DNA from 3 places in the Lysobacter brunescens genome. Region 2 is predicted to be linked to each of the others. Evidence: riboswitches for the same ligand, from Rfam matches in the RefSeq annotation. Region 2 holds a riboswitch; each other region holds the start of a gene.

The links. A riboswitch is a leader RNA that binds a small molecule or an ion and turns the genes downstream of it on or off. The one in region 2 is predicted to bind cobalamin.
Region 1: linked by a shared signal. The riboswitch ahead of btuB (TonB-dependent vitamin B12 receptor) and the one ahead of btuB (TonB-dependent vitamin B12 receptor) in region 2 are both predicted to bind cobalamin.
Region 3: linked by a shared signal. The riboswitch ahead of ACFQ0E_RS09140 (ribonucleoside-diphosphate reductase subunit alpha) and the one ahead of btuB (TonB-dependent vitamin B12 receptor) in region 2 are both predicted to bind cobalamin.

What each region holds. Positions count from the first base shown of each region.
Region 1 is NZ_JBHTIF010000005.1:10,319-16,062, forward strand. It holds gene ACFQ0E_RS16900 (hypothetical protein) at 1-275, opposite strand, end outside; gene btuB (TonB-dependent vitamin B12 receptor) at 313-2,253, opposite strand; cobalamin riboswitch at 2,300-2,547, opposite strand; gene ACFQ0E_RS16910 (glutamate-5-semialdehyde dehydrogenase) at 2,632-3,912, opposite strand; gene proB (glutamate 5-kinase) at 3,905-5,068, opposite strand; gene argH (argininosuccinate lyase) at 5,074-5,744, opposite strand, start outside.
Region 2 is NZ_JBHTIF010000001.1:379,825-385,568, reverse strand. It holds gene ACFQ0E_RS01660 (S8 family peptidase) at 1-79, opposite strand, end outside; gene ACFQ0E_RS01655 (hypothetical protein) at 182-682, opposite strand; gene btuB (TonB-dependent vitamin B12 receptor) at 871-2,769, opposite strand; cobalamin riboswitch at 2,892-3,134, opposite strand; gene ACFQ0E_RS01645 (TfoX/Sxy family protein) at 3,183-3,572, opposite strand; gene ACFQ0E_RS01640 (GAF domain-containing protein) at 3,611-4,102, opposite strand; gene bioD (dethiobiotin synthase) at 4,149-4,838, shown strand; gene ACFQ0E_RS01630 (efflux RND transporter permease subunit) at 4,982-5,744, opposite strand, start outside.
Region 3 is NZ_JBHTIF010000001.1:2,069,696-2,075,439, forward strand. It holds gene ACFQ0E_RS09125 (sensor histidine kinase) at 1-155, opposite strand, end outside; gene sucC (ADP-forming succinate--CoA ligase subunit beta) at 378-1,541, shown strand; gene sucD (succinate--CoA ligase subunit alpha) at 1,563-2,438, shown strand; cobalamin riboswitch at 2,557-2,805, shown strand; gene ACFQ0E_RS09140 (ribonucleoside-diphosphate reductase subunit alpha) at 3,146-5,473, shown strand; gene ACFQ0E_RS09145 (ribonucleotide-diphosphate reductase subunit beta) at 5,648-5,744, shown strand, end outside.

The sequences.
Region 1 (5,744 bases), on a different contig from region 2:
AGCGCGGCGTACGAGGGCGTGATGCAGTAGTCGCTGACCCCGGCGAAGCCGACCGCGACCATGTCGATGACGACCGCGAGCGCCATCAGCGCAGCGAAGCGCAGATGGTCGCCGACATTGCCTGCGGACAGGAACAGGCCACCGAGGAAGAACAGCGCCATCGAGGCATCCGGCAGATGCAGGACATCGCCGAAGTGGTGATAACGCGTGGCGACCATGAACGCGGCGAAGACGGCGAACAGGGCATGGCGTGCGGGACGTGGCAGGACGTTCATCGGTGACCTCGTGTCAGGATGGAAAGGACGGACCCGCTTAGCGGGCGCCGGGGGCATGGCGCAGCGCGAGCAGCCAGTGGCGGCCCGGCTGCGGGTAGAACTCGGCGGTTTCATAGCGCCTGTTGAACACGTTGCCTGCGGTGAGCTGCACCGACCAGTCGCGCGCGAAGGCGACACCGATGCGCAGGTCGACCAGGCCGTAGCCATCCAGTCGACGCGTATTGGCGAGGTTCTCGTAGCGTTTTCCTGCACCGCTCACGCTGGCGCCGAGGCTGACGCGGTCGAAACGGCGATCGATGTCGAGACGCCCGCTGCGCGTCGGGCGGCGCGGCAGAAGCTGGCCCCGGCTGGCGTTGTCGCCATCCGCGCGCGGGTCCAGCCAGGTCGCGCTTCCGCGCAGGTCCCAGTCGGCGACGCGCAGTTCGCCGACCGCCTCGACGCCGAGGATGCGCGCGCGATCGATGTTGTTCGGTCCGGGCGTCGGGCGCAGGTCGGCGTCGTAGGCGATCAGGTCGTCGATGCGCGTCTCGAAGGCATTGAGCGACCAGTTGCCGGCCGCATGCTCACCGCGCAGGCCGACTTCGAGGCTGCGCGCATGCTCGGGCTGCAATGCAGGATTGCCGTAGCCGGGGAAGTACAGTTCATTGAAGGTCGGCGCCTTGTACGCCGTGCCGTAGCGCGCACTGAGGTGCAGTGCGTCGCCGATCGTCCAGCCCCACAGCGCGCTGCCGGTGGTCACGCCGCCGAACTGGCTGTCCTCGTCGCGACGCAGGCTGGCCTGCAGCGACTGCGCGTCGAAATCCTGCTGCCATTGCGCGAACAGGCCGCGATTGATGCGGCCGTCGCGGGCATAGCGCGTGCTGCTTTCGACATGGTCCGCCTGCCAGTCGAAGCCGAACGTGAGCAGCGCGGCGCCGAGCGTGGCGTCGGCCTGCAGCGTGGCCATGCGCCGATGGGTGTCGAACGTCGACGCATAGGCGTCGTTGCGATAGTTGTCGCTGAGGTCGTCGCTGCGCGCCAGGCTGAGGGCGATGCGCAGCGCATCGGTCGATGCGTAGCGCAGCCGTCCACCGACGGTCTGCTGCACGGTATCCGAAAGATTGCTCGCGGTGCCGTCGTATTCGTTGCGGCCTTCGGCGCGGAACACACGGGCCTCGGCGTCCCAGCGTTCGCCGAAGCGCCAGCCGCCCTGCACCACCAAGGCATCGTTGCGATAACCGTCGAGATCGGGGTCGAAGCCGCGCGGGCCGCGATAGGCATTGATGCCGTCGGTGCGACCATGCGAGGCATTGATGGCGTACCAGCCGCCCTGCGCCGCGTCGCCGACACGGCCACCGAAGCCCAGCGTCGCGCGCTGCGTATGCTCGCTGCCGGCGGCGAGGGTGAATGACGGCATGGCGCTGCCCTGCGGGCGACGCGTGAAGATCTGGATCACGCCGCCCAGCGCCTCGGAACCGTAGAGGCTGGAGAACGGACCGCGCACGATCTCGATGCGTTCGATCTGCTCGGGCGGAATGTCCTGCAGCGACGCACCGCCGCTGGTGGCCGAGCCAAGCCTGATGCCGTCGACCAACACCAGCACATGGTCGGATTCGGTCCCACGCAGGAAGAGCGAGGTCGCCTTGCCTTCACCGCCATTGTTGGCGAGCGCGATGCCTGCGCGACCGGCAAGCAGGGCCTGCAGCGAAGGCGGCTGCAGGCGGTCGATCTCGGCGCGATCGATCACGGTGATCGCGGCGAGCGTCTGGTCCTGGGTGCGCGCGGTGCGCGAGGCGGTGACGACGATGCGGTCGAGTGCGTCGTCATCGTCCGGAGCGGCATCAGCCGCGAGGACAGGCATGGGAGGGAAGACGAACGACGACAGCAGGACCACCGCCAGGACATGGCGGCTTCGGGGGATGAACGAACGCACTGGATGACTCCTTGACCGCGCCGACCCGCGCGGACCTGTGGAAACCAACACACAGGCAGGACACATCTGGCCATCGCGCACGCAGCGCGACCACCATGACATCGCCCGCCGCATGTCACGTCGCTCCAAGGCCGGTCTCCGGGCTTGCGAGCGAAGGCGGCGTCCGGTACTCCGGATGTCCACGCTTCCGGCTTCGCGCCTTCCCGTGCGCATGCACAGTGGCTGTCTGCGAAGCCTTGTCTCGCCTACCGTTGCGGGGGCAGCTCCGGAATTGCAGCGCATGCAGGCATGACGCGGCGCACCGGATTCCCGTTTCAACCCCCGGACAGGCCGGCGGTCACCTCAGGCGAATCTAGTGTAACAGCATGTTGCGGCGCGATCGCAGCCTGGCATCGACGACGTTCGCATCGGGCATACGCACGCGAATGGCATGCGCATGCGATCTCAGTTGCGCAGGTTGCGCGTCTGTCCGCTGCCGCGCACCACGAAGCGTTCGATGGTGAGAGACTCCGCACCCATCGGGCCGTAGGCATGCAGGCGCGTGGTCGAGATGCCGATCTCCGCGCCGAGACCGAGTTCGCCACCGTCGGAGAAGCGCGACGAGGCATTGACCATCACCACCGCACTGCGCAGTGCATGCACGAAACGAGCGGCGGCAGCCTCGTCGCGCGTGGCGATGACTTCTGTATGGTCCGAGCCATGGCGGCGGATGTGCGCGATCGCGTCGTCGAGCGTATCGACCACGCGCACCGCGAGGATGAGATCGAGGAATTCCGCATCCCAGTCTTCGTCGCTGGCCGGCACCGCGCCGGGCATCCGCGCCATCGCGCGCGCGTCCGCACGCAGCTGCACATCGCGCGCCGACAGCATCGCCGCCGCGCGCGGCAGGAAGGCGTCGGCGACATCGGCATGCACCAGCAGGGTTTCCAGCGCATTGCAGACGCCAGGGCGCGACACCTTGCCGTCGAGCAGCAGGTCCAGCGCCAGGTCGAGGTCGGCGTCGGCATCGGCGTAGAGATGGCAGACGCCCTTGTAGTGCTTGATCACCGGCACGCGCGCATGTTCGGCGACGAAGCGGATCAGCCCTTCACCGCCGCGCGGGATCGCGAGATCGACGATGTCGTTGAGCCGCAGCAGCTCGACCATCGTTTCGCGGCGCAGGTCATCGACCAGGGTCAGCGCGGCTTCGGGAATCCCGTGATCGCGGAGGGCGCGCTTCAGGGCACCGGCAATCGCGACATTCGAGCGCACCGCCTCCGAGCCGCCGCGCAGGATCACGCCGTTGCCGGCCTTCAGGCACAGCGCAGCGGCATCGGCGGTCACGTTCGGCCGCGCCTCGTAGATCATCGCCACTACGCCCAGGGGCACGCGCACGCGCGCGATCTCGATGCCGTTCGGCCGCGTCTCGCGGCGCGTGACCATGCCGACCGGATCGGGCAGGTCCGCGACCTCGCGCAATGCGTTGGCGATGCCCGCGAGTCGCTGCCGATCGAGCTTCAGGCGATCGAGCATCGCACCAGCCGTGCCCTTGGCCTCGGCCGCACGCAGGTCTTCGGCGTTGGCGACGAGGATCGCCTCGGCATCGGCGTCGAGCGCATCGCCCATCGCACGCAGGAGGTCGTTCTTGGCTTCGGTCGACAGCGCGGCCACCGCCTGCGCGGCCTCGCGGCAGGCCAGCGCCTGACGGCGGATGTCGGACGAGGATTCGTCGGCGAGATCAGACATCGGAGCCTTCCTGTGCAGGTATGTCCAGCAGCGACAGATCGTCGCGGTGGAGGATGGAGTCGCCGTAGTTGTAGCCGAGCACGGCGTCGATCTCGTGCGATCGCTTGCGCGCGAGGCGGCGGATGTCGGCGGAGGAGTACTGGGTGACGCCGCGCGCGATCGGCTGCGGCGCGCCTTGCATGCGCACTTCGACCAGATCACCGCGGCGGAACTCGCCTTCTGCACCGACCACGCCGATCGGCAGCAGCGAGGCGCCCTTGCCGCGCAGTGCGGCGACGGCACCGGCATCGACCAGGATCGCGCCCGGCTGCGCAGGCGCATGGCGCAGCCAGTGCTTGCGCGCGGCGATGCGACTGCGGCCCGCGACGAGGCGCGTGCCGGTCAGGCGGTCTTCGCCCAGCGCATGCGCGACCTGTGCGCGCGTGCCGTTGAACAGCACGGTGTCGATGCCTGCCGCGCCGGCGCGCTGCGCGGCGAGGATCTTGGTGCGCATGCCGCCGGTGCCAACGCTGGAACCGGCGCCTCCGGCCATGGCGAGGATGTCGTCGCCGGGGTCGGTCACCAGCGGCATGGGCTTCGCATCCGGATTGCCGCGCGGATCACGGTCGTACAGGCCGTCGATGTCGGTGGCGAGGAACAGCACGTCGGCATCGATCAGCGTCGCGACGATCGCGCCGAGGGTGTCGTTGTCGCCGAGCTTCAATTCGTCGACCGACACCGTGTCGTTCTCGTTGACGATCGGCAGCGCGCCGCAGCGCAGCAGTTCGTCGAGCGTGGCGCGGGCGTTGAGGTAGCGACGCCGATCGCGCACGTCGTCATGGGTCAGCAGCACCTGCGCCACCGGCCGCGCGAACAGCCCCTGCCAGAAGCCCATCAGCTTGGCCTGGCCCAGCGCGGCCAGCGCCTGGCGTTCGGCCATCGCCGCGCCGGGGTGCGGCTTCGCATGCAGGACGCCGCGCCCGGCGGCGACCGCGCCGGACGACACGATCACCACCTCGCGCCCCCGCGCATGGCAGGCATGCACGAAGGCGGCGAGATGCACGGCATGGTGCGGCGACAGACCGCCGGTCGCGGACAGCAGGCTGCTGCCGACCTTGAGCACGGCGCGCTTCCAAGCGGGCAGGGTCTGTTCCTCGAATGTAGCGCGCGTGCCCATGACCGTTACTCCGTTCGCAGTCGCGCGCGCAGCGCATCGAGGCGCAGCCCGGCGGCGGCGCCGGGCGAGACACGCGCCTGCAGGCTGGCGTCGGGATCGCCTTCGGCCCAGCGTGCCGGATCAGCCGCCTGCTTGTAAGCCTCGCGGAACGGCAGGCCCTCGCGTGCGAGGTCGACGGCGAGGTCGGTGGCGTACATCGACGGATCGAGCGCGGCGCGCATTGCTTCGGGCTTCCATTCCAGGTTGCGCAGCAGGTCGGGCAGCAGTTCCAGTGCACCGAGACCGCGACCGAAGGCATGCACGATCGCGCCCTTGCTGAACTGCAGGTCGCGGTGATAGCCCGAAGGCAGCGACAGCAGCTGTTCGATCTCGGTGCGTGCAGCGGCGGCGCTGGCGTAGGTCGCGCGCATCAGCTCGATCACATCGGGGTTGCGCTTGTTCGGCATGATCGAGCTGCCGGTAGTGTACTGCGAGGGCAGCGCGACGAAGGCGTACTCGGCGCTGGTGAACAGGCTGAGGTCCCAGGCCAGCCGACGCAGGTCGAGCAGCGCGGAGGACAGCGCCTCGATCGCGGCCATCTCGAACTTGCCGCGCGACAGCTGCGCATAGGTCGCGGACACCTGCAGCCGGCCGAAACCGAGCGCCTGCGTGGTGTGGTCGCGATCCAGCGGCAGGT
Region 2 (5,744 bases):
GGTCTGTGCGTGTGGCCGATTCAACAGGGACTTCGACGGCGGCGCCCGGGCGGGCGTGGGCGGACGGTTTGGGGGACATGGCGACCTCACTTCCTGTAAGGGAGGATTCGATTATCGCGGGAATCGCGTCATGGCGTGAGACTGGCGCGCCGTCGGTCGGATCGCGCGCGGCATGACCGTCTTACGAGCGGTGGAACGCGCTTTCCGCGTCGAACCAGACGGCCTCGACGTGCGCGTCGCCCTGGATCTTGCCGGTGATGTCGGGCAGGAACACGTCGCTGCCTTCGGCGGGACGGAACAGCGCCTGCTGCCGGGTGAACTTGGCGCGCGCGACGAACTCCAGGCCGTAGGCGCGCGCCAGCGCCTGCAGGTCCTGCTCGCTGGCCTCGTCCTCCAGGCGCAGCGACAGCAGGCCCGTGGGGTAGCGGCACTCGCCGCGTTCGTCGACCAGCGCGGGCATGACCAGGAAATCGTTGCCGAGCAGCTTGTGCAGGCTGCGCCAGCCCTCGCGGGCGCTGCGCGGCCGCTTGTTCAGCTTGACCACCCAGCCCGGCAGGCGACCGCCCAGCGGGCTGACGCTGGCCTTGCCCTCCAGGCGTGCCAATCCCGCAGCCTCGACCTGTGCGGTCGCGGGCCGGACGACGAAAAGGCCGGGGCTGATCTGTTCGGAGCTGGACGACATGTCCGTCCTTCGGTACTGCTGCGGGGACGCGAAACTGTGCGCGGGTGCGCATTTGGTATCACACGCCGGAGAGCGTGCGCAAGCGGATAGATGGGGGCATTCTCCGTCTGCGGCAAGCCCTCCCGATGGCCGGGAGGGCTGGGTGTCGACCGCAGCAGCGTGGGTCGCGGAGCGGTGTGGCGACCGGATCAGTCGGCCGGCTGGAAGCGCAGCATCAGCGACCAGGTGCGACCGGGCTGGTTGTAGAACGACGTGGTCTCGTAGCGCTCGTCGAACAGGTTCGCGACCCGCGCCTGCACGGTCCAATGCCGCGCGAAACGGTACTCGGCGCGCAGGTCGAGGGTGGCGAAACCGTCGATGCGACGGGTGTTGGCGAGGTTGTCGTAGCGCTTGCCCTCGGCGACGCCGGTCAGGCCGAGGCTGAAATCGCCGAAGGCGCGATCGACGTCGATGCGCGCGGTCTCGCGGGCGCGACGCGGCAGGTCGTTGCCTTCGTTGGCGCCGCGCACGCGGTTCTCCGGGTCCAGCCAGCTGGCGGCGCCGTTGACGCTCCAGCCGAACACCACGGTCTCCAGTTGCAGCTCGGCGCCGCGCAGTCGGGTCTTCTCGATGTTGTTCGGCAAGAAGATCGAACCGTCGTAGGCGATCAGGTCGTCGACCCGCGTTTCGAAGGCATTGAACGCGATGCGGCTGCGCTCGCCGCGCCAGGCCAGGCCGAGGTCGACGGTCTTCGAGGATTCCGGGCGCAGGGCCGGGTTGCCGAAGAACGGGAAGTACAGTTCGTTGAAGGTCGGCGCCTTGAATGCGGTGCCGTAGCTGGCGGTGATGCGCCAGTGCTCGGCGAAGCCCAGGCCCCACGCGACGCTGCCGGTGGTCTTGCCGCCGAACTGGTCGTTGTCGTCGCGACGCAGGGCGAGCTGCACGTCCTGCGCGCCAAAGCCTCCCTGGTACTGCGCGAACAGCGCGCGGTTGCCGCGACGGGTGTCGTCGTAGACGGTGTCGCTGTCGACGCGATCGCGCAGCCAGTCGAGGCCGACGGTCAGCACCTGGCGTTCGGCCAGGGTGATGTCGGACTGCACCGAGGCGCTGTCGCGCCGCGTGGCGAATGCGCCGCTCGGCGTGCTGCCGAGGAAGTTCTCGGACTCGTCCTTGTTGCTGCCGGCGGCGAGCTGCACGGCGACGCGCTCGCCTGCCTGCCACTTCAGCTGCGCGCCGACCACCTGCTGCACGATGTCGGAATTGTCGACGAAGCTGCCGTCGTATTCGTTCTCGCCGCTCACGCGCAAAGCATGGCCCTGCAGCGTGACCGATTCGCCGAGGTTCACGCCGCCGCGCAGCGAGAACGCATGCTGGCGGTAGCCGTCGCGATCGGGCTGGTCGTCGACGAAGCAGCCGGCGAAGATCGGGAAGCCCGCGCCACGGCATGCGTTGATGCCGTTGGTCTGCTTGAAGCCGGCGTCGAGGCCGAACCAGCCGCGTTCGCTGCCGCCGCCGATGCCGATGCCGCCTTCGCGGCGGCCGTGGCTGCCGGCGCCGGCGTTGAAACGGAACGTCGCCTCGCCGCGATCGCGACGGGTGAAGATCTGGATCACGCCGCCGATCGCTTCCGAACCGTACAGGCTGGAGCGCGGGCCGCGCACGATCTCGATGCGGTCGATCAGCGCGACCGGCAGGTCCTGGAACGAGACCAGGCCGGAGGTGGCCGAGCCCACGCGCACGCCGTCGATCAGCACCAGCACGTGGTCGGACTCGCTGCCGCGCACGAACATCGTCGTGAGCTTGCCGTCGCCGCCCTGGTTCGACAGGTTGATGCCGGCGCGGCCGCGCAGCAGGTCGGCCAGCGAGGTCGCCTGCGCGCGCAGGATCTCGTCGCGGTCGATCACTTCGACCGGCGCCAGCGCGGCGTCGGTGGTCACTGCAGTGCGGGTGGCGGTGACGACCACTTCGTCCAGCTCGTCGCCGGCATCGGCATTGGCGGCGAGGGCGGTGCCGGGCAGCGCGGCGGCGATCGCCAGGCCGAGGGGCAGCAGGCGGGAAAGACGGGGGAAGCCGGCAGACAGGCCGGCAGGAAGGACTCGGAACGACATGCAGGGACTCCATCGCGCGCACCCGCGCGCCGAACTGGTGAGGAGTCGCGATGGGACAGGCAGGGACGAGCGAAGGGCCGACGCGGACGGACGGCGACATCGCCGCGACGCCCTCCGCATCGCAACCATAGGGCTTCGTGGCCGGTCTCCGGGCTTGCGCGTCCGGCCGGCGCCCGAGGGCGTGGCCGGGGCCTTCGCGCCTTCCCGCAGCGCGTGCTGCAGTGGCGGATGATGCGAAGGGTTCACGTGCTTACCGTTGCGGGGGCAGCGCCGGAATGATGCCGTCGACGACGGCACGCACCGGCTTCCCGTTTCAATCCGGCCCAGGAACCTGTGGCCGGATCACCGCGAAGCGGCCGGCATTGTAGCGGATCGGGTCGGCTACCGCCGGCAGGCGGCGAGGGCGGTCGGGCTCAGTCGCCGCTGTCGGCGTGGTGCCCGCCGTCGGGCTCGTCGAACAGGCTGAACACCGGTGCGGCTTCTTCGCGGGCGTGGTGCGTGGTCGTCACCGGTGCGGCGGCGGGACGGCCGCGCGGCGGCGGGAGCAGGGCGATGGCCGCTTCGGCGGCGGCCAGCAGCTCGGCGCGGCGTTCCTGCGGGACTTCCTGCCAGTGGCAGCCGACCAGCGCGCCTTCGAGCGCGTAGAGCAGGTTGAGGCTGGGCTTGAAGCCGGCACGCTTGACGCGCATGAAGGCTTCGAGCGCGCCGGTCGCGCGCAGGTCGTCCTCGGTGCGGAGGCCCACCTGGCGCAGCCAGGCAGCGCTTTTCGGACCGATGTTGCGCAGTTTGAGCGGAGTGGTCATGCGGCGTCGTCGAGGAAGGTGGGCCGGGCCGCGTGCCGTCAGGCTGGTCGCAGCGAACGCAGGAAGGCCGCCGCGATGGCTTCCAGGCCTGCCTGATCTTCAACGTCGAAACGATCGGGGACCGGACTGTCGAGGTCGAACACGCCGATGAGGGTGTCGCCCTCGGCCAGCGGCACGACCAACTCCGAGCGCGAGGCCGAATCGCAGGCGATGTGTCCCGGGAAGTCATGCACGTCGGCGACGCGCTGTGTGGTGCGGGTCCGCGCGGCGGCGCCGCAGACGCCCTTGTCCAGCGGGATGCGCACGCAGGCCGGCAGGCCCTGGAAGGGGCCGACGACCAGCTCGGTGCCATCGAAGAGATAGAAACCCACCCAGTTGAGGTCGGGCAGGGCGTGGTAGACCAGCGCCGACAGGTTCGCCGCGTTGGCGATGCGGTCGGTCTCGCCATCGAGGAGGGCCTCGGCCTGGGCGAGGAGCTGGGCGTACTGTTCCGGCTTGCTGCCGGTGAGCGGGATCGATGCGAAACTCATGCGCCGAGTGTAGCAGCGACGACGCACCCGCCGCGTCGCCAGAGGAATGCCCGTGCCCGCCATCGTTCCGTACCGCAATCTGTTCGTCACCGGCACCGACACCAGCGTCGGCAAGACCGTCGCCGCGACCGCCCTGGTCCATCGCCTGCGCCTCGAGGGCCTGCGTGTCGCCGGGATGAAGCCGGTCGCCAGTGGCTGCGAGCGCACACCCGACGGCCTGCGCAACGAGGACGCGCTGGCGTTGCTGGCCGCGAGCGAGCCGCAGCCGGACTATGCCGACGTGAATCCGTATGCGCTGGAGATCCCGACCGCTCCGCAGCTCGCGGCGCGCGCGGCCGGTGTGCGGGTCGATCCCGGCGTGCTGCATGCGGCTCACGGCAGGCTCGCCGCGCGCGCCGATGTCGTGATCGTCGAAGGCGCTGGTGGCTGGCTCGCGCCGATGGACGACGGCCTGGACCAGGGCGATTTCGCCCGTGCCCTCGATGCGTGGGTGGTGCTCGTCGTCGGCCTGCGCCTGGGCTGCCTCAGTCATGCGCGACTCTCCGCCCGCGCGATCCTCGCCGACGGTTTCAAACTGGCGGGTTGGATCGGCAACACCGTCGATCCCGCCTTTGCCGAGCGCGACGCCTACGTCGAATTGTTGCGCGATGCCCTGCCGGCCCCGTGTCTCGGCGTGCTGCCGTTCGCGCCCGGCGCGGATCCTGCGCACATGGCGGAATCGCTCGCATTACCCTGAGGTGATTGTGGGAGCGACGCAAGTCGCGACACAGGTGGGGGTAAACGTCGCGACTTGCGTCGTTCCCACGGTTTTCCGGGCTTGGCCATCACAAAAGAAAAGCGCGCCGAAGCGCGCCTTTCCGTGAAGCATTGCCTGCGTGATCAGCCCAGCTGCGGCTGCGTGTCGTCGGCATCGCCCGATGCGGCATGCTCCGCTGCCTTCGGGTCGTGGGCGTGGTCGCGGGCGAGGTAGATGTAGAACGCCGGCAGCACGAACAGCGTGAACAGCGTACCGATGGTCATGCCCGAGGCGATCACCGTGCCCATCGAGAAGCGTGCGGCGGCGCCGGGGCCGCTGGCGAGCAGCAGCGGGATCATCGCGAACACCAGCGCGGCGGTGGTCATCAGCACCGGGCGCAGGCGGATCGCGGTGGCTTCCTCGATCGCTTCGCGCTTGCTGAGGCCACGTTCGATCTGCAGCTTGTTCGCGAACTCCACGATCAGGATACCGTGCTTGGAGATCACGCCGACCAGCGTCACCAGGCCGACCTGGGTGTAGATGTTGATGCTCATGCCGGGGAATGCCTCGATCCCGCTCCTGCCGAGGAAGCCGCTGGCGATGGCCAGGATGTTGAGCACCAGCAGGGCGCCGCAGATCGCCATCGGCACCGTGATCAGCATGATGATCGCGTCGCGGAAGCTCTCGAACTGCGCGGCGAGGACCAGGAAGATGATGATCAGCGCGAACAGCAACGTGACCAGCATCGTCGTGCCTTCCTGCTTGAACTGCCGCGATTCGCCGGCGTAGTCGACGCTGTAGCCCTGCGGCAGGACTTCGTTCGCCGCCTGCTCCAGGATCGCCAGCGCCTCGCCCTTGCTCACGCCGGGGCGCGGGGCGAAGGTGATCGACACGGCGTTGAGCTGC
Region 3 (5,744 bases), 1.7 Mb from region 2:
GTCTCGTGCCCCGGCTTGGGGGCCAGGGCGGCGACAGGACCGAAGGTCAGCGTGACCAGGACGCCGGCCTGGAGGACCCGATAGAGCGAGAACAGGGACAGCTCCCTGTGCTGGTAATCGGGTGTGGCCGGGCGTGGCTGGGGGCTGCGGCTCAAATGGCGGATCCGGGGCGGCGTCGGGCCAGTATAGGCGGGCGGCCCGTGCTTCGTGCGAGGCCTCGCGGGGGCTCCGACCAAGGTCCGGGGTAGCCCCGGGCCGATCCATGGGCGACAATGTCGGTCTGTCCGCGGCGATCCGGGTCTTTCCGGCGGCGCGGCTCCCTGCGCCTGGTGCAGCACGTCCGGGTGCGGCACGTCTTCATCCCGTATGGAACCCACATGAATTTCCACGAATACCAGGCGAAGCAGTTGTTTGCCGACTACGGCATTGCGGTACCGGCCGGGCGCGTCGCACGCACCCCCGAAGAGGCGGTCGATGCCGCCAAGGCCATCGGCGGCGACTTCTGGGTGGTCAAGGCCCAGATCCACGCGGGCGGCCGCGGCAAGGCCGGCGGCGTCAAGCTCGCCAAGACCTACGACGAAGTGCGCGACTACGCCAAGGGCATGCTCGGCACGAAGATGGCCACCTACCAGACCGCCGGCGTCGAACTGCCGGTCGACACCGTGCTGGTCACCCAGGCCACGGACATCGCCAAGGAACTCTACCTGTCGGTGCTCGTCGACCGCAGCAGCAAGTCCATCACCTTCATCGCCTCGGCCGAAGGCGGCATGGACATCGAGCAGGTCGCGCACGAGAAGCCCGAAGCCATCCACGCGCTGCACGTGAACTACGTGCAGGGCCTGCAGCCCTACCAGTGCCGCGACCTCGGTTTCGCGATGGGCCTGGATGCGAAGCAGGTCGGCCAGCTGAGCAAGATCATGCTGGGCCTGTACAAGCTGTTCAACGAGAAGGACCTGGCGCTGGTCGAACTGAACCCGCTGGCGATCCTCACCGACGGCAACCTCGCCGTCCTCGACGGCAAGATCAACTCCGACGACAACGCGACCTTCCGTCATCCGGAACTGGCCGCGATGCGCGACATCCGCCAGGAAGACGAGACCGAGGTCAAGGCCAGCCAGCACGACCTCAACTACGTCACGATGGACGGCAACATCGGCTGCATGGTTAACGGCGCCGGCCTCGCGATGGCGACGATGGACGTGATCTCGCTCAACGGCGGTTCGCCGGCGAACTTCCTCGACGTCGGCGGCGGCGCCACCAAGGAGCGCGTGACCGAGGCCTTCAAGCTCATCCTGTCGAGCGACAAGGTCAAGGCGATCTTCGTGAACATCTTCGGCGGCATCGTCCGCTGCGACATGATCGCCGAGGGCATCATCGCCGCGGTGAAGGAAGTCGACGTGAAGGTGCCGGTGATCGTGCGCCTCGAAGGCACGAACGTCGAAGCCGGCAAGGAACTCCTGAAGAATTCCGGCCTGGCCATCACCCCCGCCGACGACATCAACGACGGCGCCAAGAAGGCCGTCGCGGCCGTCGCTGCCTGATCCAGGACGAGAGGAAATAACGTGAGCGTTTTGGTCAACAAGAACACCAAGGTCATCGTCCAGGGCTTCACCGGCCAGCAGGGCACCTTCCACGCGCAGCAGATGCTCGACTACGGCACGCAGGTCGTGGGCGGCGTCACCCCGGGCAAGGGCGGCACGCAGCACATCGGCCTGCCGGTCTTCAACACCGTCGCCGAAGCCGTGAAGACCACCGGCGCCGACGCCTCGGTCATCTACGTCCCGCCGCCGTTCGCGGCCGACGCGATCCTCGAAGCGGCCGACGCCGGCATCAAGGTCATCGTCTGCATCACCGAAGGCATCCCGGTGCTCGACATGCTCCGCGTGAAGAACACGCTCAAGGGCTACCCGGACGTCGTGCTGATCGGCCCGAACTGCCCCGGCGTGATCACCCCGGGCGAGTGCAAGATCGGCATCATGCCGGGCCACATCCACATGCCGGGCAAGATCGGCATCGTGTCGCGCTCGGGCACGCTGACCTATGAAGCCGTGAAGCAGACCACCGACGCCGGCCTCGGCCAGTCGACCTGCATCGGCATCGGCGGCGACCCGATCAACGGCACCAACTTCATCGACGCGCTGAAGCTGTTCCAGGACGATCCGCAGACCGAGGGCATCATCATGGTCGGCGAAATCGGCGGTTCGGCCGAAGAGGAAGCGGCGGAGTTCATCGCCAAGCACGTGACCAAGCCGGTGGTCGGCTTCATCGCCGGCGCCTCGGCCCCGGCCGGCAAGCGCATGGGCCACGCCGGTGCGATCGCTTCGGGCGGCCAGGGCACGGCCGAAGGCAAGTTCGCCGCGATGGAGAAGGCCGGTGTCACCACCGTGCGTTCGCCGGGCGACCTCGGCGCCGCGATCGCCAAGCGCCTGGCCAAGTAAGTCCGCGCCAGACGCGCTGTTCGCGCAGTACCACGAAGGCCGCCTCCGGGCGGCCTTTGTTTTGGCCGCGTTTCATGGATGCCACGACATTTTGTGTTGACCCCTGCCGGCGAGCCCATTATGTTGTGCGCGTCGAAGGTGTCGGCTCCGCCCGGAGTCGACTGAAATGGGAATCCGGCAAGAGCCGGATGGGCCTGGAGGCCTGTCCAATCGAATCCGGAGCTGCCCCGCAGCGGTAGTTGGGAACGACCCGCGTCAATGGCACTGGCTTCGCCCGCAACGGGCCGGCCGGGAAGCGACGCGCAGTAGGAGCGGCCTCGGCCGCGTGCCCATGAGCCCGAAGACCTGCCTCGACCTTCGCCATCCGGCGAAGTCTGGCCAACCGTCTCCGCGGGGAGCGCAGGTCGAGGCAGCACGAGGACGGCCCGTCGGGCCGCCGTGTCGTCGTCGATCCTCCACATCCGCGTCGACGCAGGCTCGCCCGAGGGGGCGAGGGCCGGTGCCGTCGCGGTGTCCCGTCGTCCGGTCGCGTGCCGGGCCGGTGCGCGTGTCGGCCCGCTTTCGCTTTCTCTCCATTTCCCATCGGAGAGACCATGACCACCGACACCACGCGCCACGCCGCCGACGCCCCGCCCGTCGCCCGGCGCATCGCGCCCGCCGCCACGCAGGCCGACTTCGCCCTTACCCCGCCGCATGCGGCGACCAGCATGACGATCACCAAGCGCGACGGTCGCCGCGAGCCGGTCGACGTCGGCAAGATCGTGCGCGCCGTGCAGCGCTGCTGCGAGGGCCTGGACGACATCGATCCGATGCGCGTCGCGCTGAAGACCATCGCCGGCATCTACGACGGTGCGACCACGCGCGAACTCGACGAGCTGTCGATCCGCACCGCCGCCGCGTTCACGGCCGACGAGCCGCAGTACGCGCGCCTCGCCGCACGCCTGCTGTCGGGCTACATCGACAAGGAAGTCGCGGGACAGGGCGTGCATTCGTTCTCGCAGTCGATCGCGCTGGGCGCGGAACTGGGACTGATCAACGACCGCGTGCGCCAGTCGGTCGAAACCCATGCGCGCAAGTTCAACGACGCCATCGACATCGCGCAGACCCGCCGCTTCGAGTACTTCGGCCTGCGCACCCTGTACGACCGCTACCTGCTCAAGCATCCGCAGCGGCGCACGGTCATCGAGACGCCGCAGCACTTCTTCATGCGCATCGCGGTGGCGCTGACCGAAACCCCGGGCGAGGCGCTGGAACTGTACCGGCTGATGTCGTCGCTGGACTACATCCCCAGCTCGCCGACGTTGTTCAACTCGGGCACCCGCCACGAGCAGCTGTCTTCGTGCTTCCTGCTGGACTCGCCGCAGGATTCACTGGCCGACATCTACGCGCGCTACGGCGACGTGGCGCAGCTGTCGAAGTTCTCCGGCGGCATCGGCCAGTCGTACTCGCGGATCCGCTCGCGCGGCGCGCTGATCCGCAGCACGAACGGCCGCAGCAACGGCATCGTGCCCTGGCTGAAGACGCTGGACGCCTCGGTCGCGGCGGTGAACCAGGGCGGCAAGCGCAAGGGCGCGGCCTGCATCTATCTCGAAACCTGGCATGCCGACATCGAGGAATTCCTCGAATTGCGCGACAACACCGGCGACGAGATGCGTCGCACGCACAACCTCAACCTCGCCAACTGGGTGCCGGACCTGTTCATGCGCCGCGTGGAGAGCGACGGCGACTGGTCGCTGTTCGATCCGAACACCGTGCCCGAGTTCGTCGACCTCTGGGGCGAGGCCTTCGAGCAGGCCTACGTGCAGGCGGAACAGCAGGGCATCGCCGCACGCACGGTCAAGGCGCGGGACCTGTACGCGCGGATGATGAAAGTCCTCGGCGAGACCGGCAACGGCTGGATGACCTTCAAGGATGCGTCGAACCGCACCTGCAACCAGGTCGGCCCGGGCCGTACCGTGCATCTGTCGAACCTGTGCACCGAGATCATCGAAGTGACCTCGGCCGACGAAACCGCCGTCTGCAACCTTGGCTCGGTCAACCTCGCCCAGCACCTGGTCGAGGACGAGCGCGGTGCCTGGCACTTCGACTTCGACAAGCTCGCCGAGACCGTGCGCGTCGCCGTGCGTCAGCTCGATCGCGTGATCGACCTGAATTTCTATCCGATCGAATCGACGCGCCGCTCCAACCTGCGTTGGCGTCCGGTCGGGCTGGGCGTGATGGGCCTGCAGGATGTGTTCTTCCGCATGCGCCTGCCCTTCGATTCGGCCGAGGCGCTGTCGCTGTCGACGCGCATCGCCGAACGCATCTACCTGCATGCGCTGGAGACCTCGTGCGACCTGGCCGAGCGCCACGGCGCGCATCCGGCCTACCGGGATACCCGTGCCGCGCTCGGTGCGCTGCAGTTCGATCTGTGGGGCGTGACCCCGTCGGAACCCGCTGCATGGGCCGCGCTGAAGTCGCGCATCGCCGAACATGGCCTGCGCAATTCGCTGCTGATCGCGATCGCGCCGACCGCGACCATTGCCTCGATCGCCGGCTGCTACGAGTGCATCGAACCGCAGGTGAGCAACCTGTTCAAGCGCGAGACGCTGTCGGGCGATTTCCTGCAGATCAACCGCTACCTCGTCTGGGAGCTCAAGCGCCTCGGCCTGTGGACGGATGCGACGCGCGATGCCATCAAGCTCGCCGAAGGTTCGGTGCAGGGCATCGACGGCATTCCCGATCTGCTGAAGCAGGTGTACCGCACGGCGTGGGAACTGCCGCAGAAGGCGCTGATCGATCTCGCCGCTGCGCGCGGACCGTACCTCGACCAGTCGCAGTCGCTGAACCTGTTCATGGAAAGCCCGAACATCGGCCGGCTGTCGTCGATGTACATGTATGCCTGGAAATCCGGGCTGAAGACGACCTATTACCTGCGCTCGCGACCGGCCACGCGCATCGCCAAGGCGACAGTGGCAGCGCAGCCGGCGTACACGCCGCAGGAAGCGCTGGCCTGCTCGCTGGAGAATCCGGAAGCCTGCGAGGCCTGCCAGTAGGCGAGCCCGAACCCGCCGCGCTGTAGAGCGGAGCTTGCTCCGCTCATGTTTCGCGGAAAAGCGAGCGGAGCAAGCTCCGCCCATGTTTTGCAGGAAAAGCGAGCGGAGCAAGCTCCGCTCTACGAAAGCCCACATCCCAATCCTTCCCCGCGTGGCGGGGGAGGGGAGAACACCATGACCACGCAACACCTGCTCGATCCCGGCTTCGCGCTCACCCTGCGGCCGATGCGCTACCCGACCTTCTACGAGATGTACCGCGATGCGATTCGTA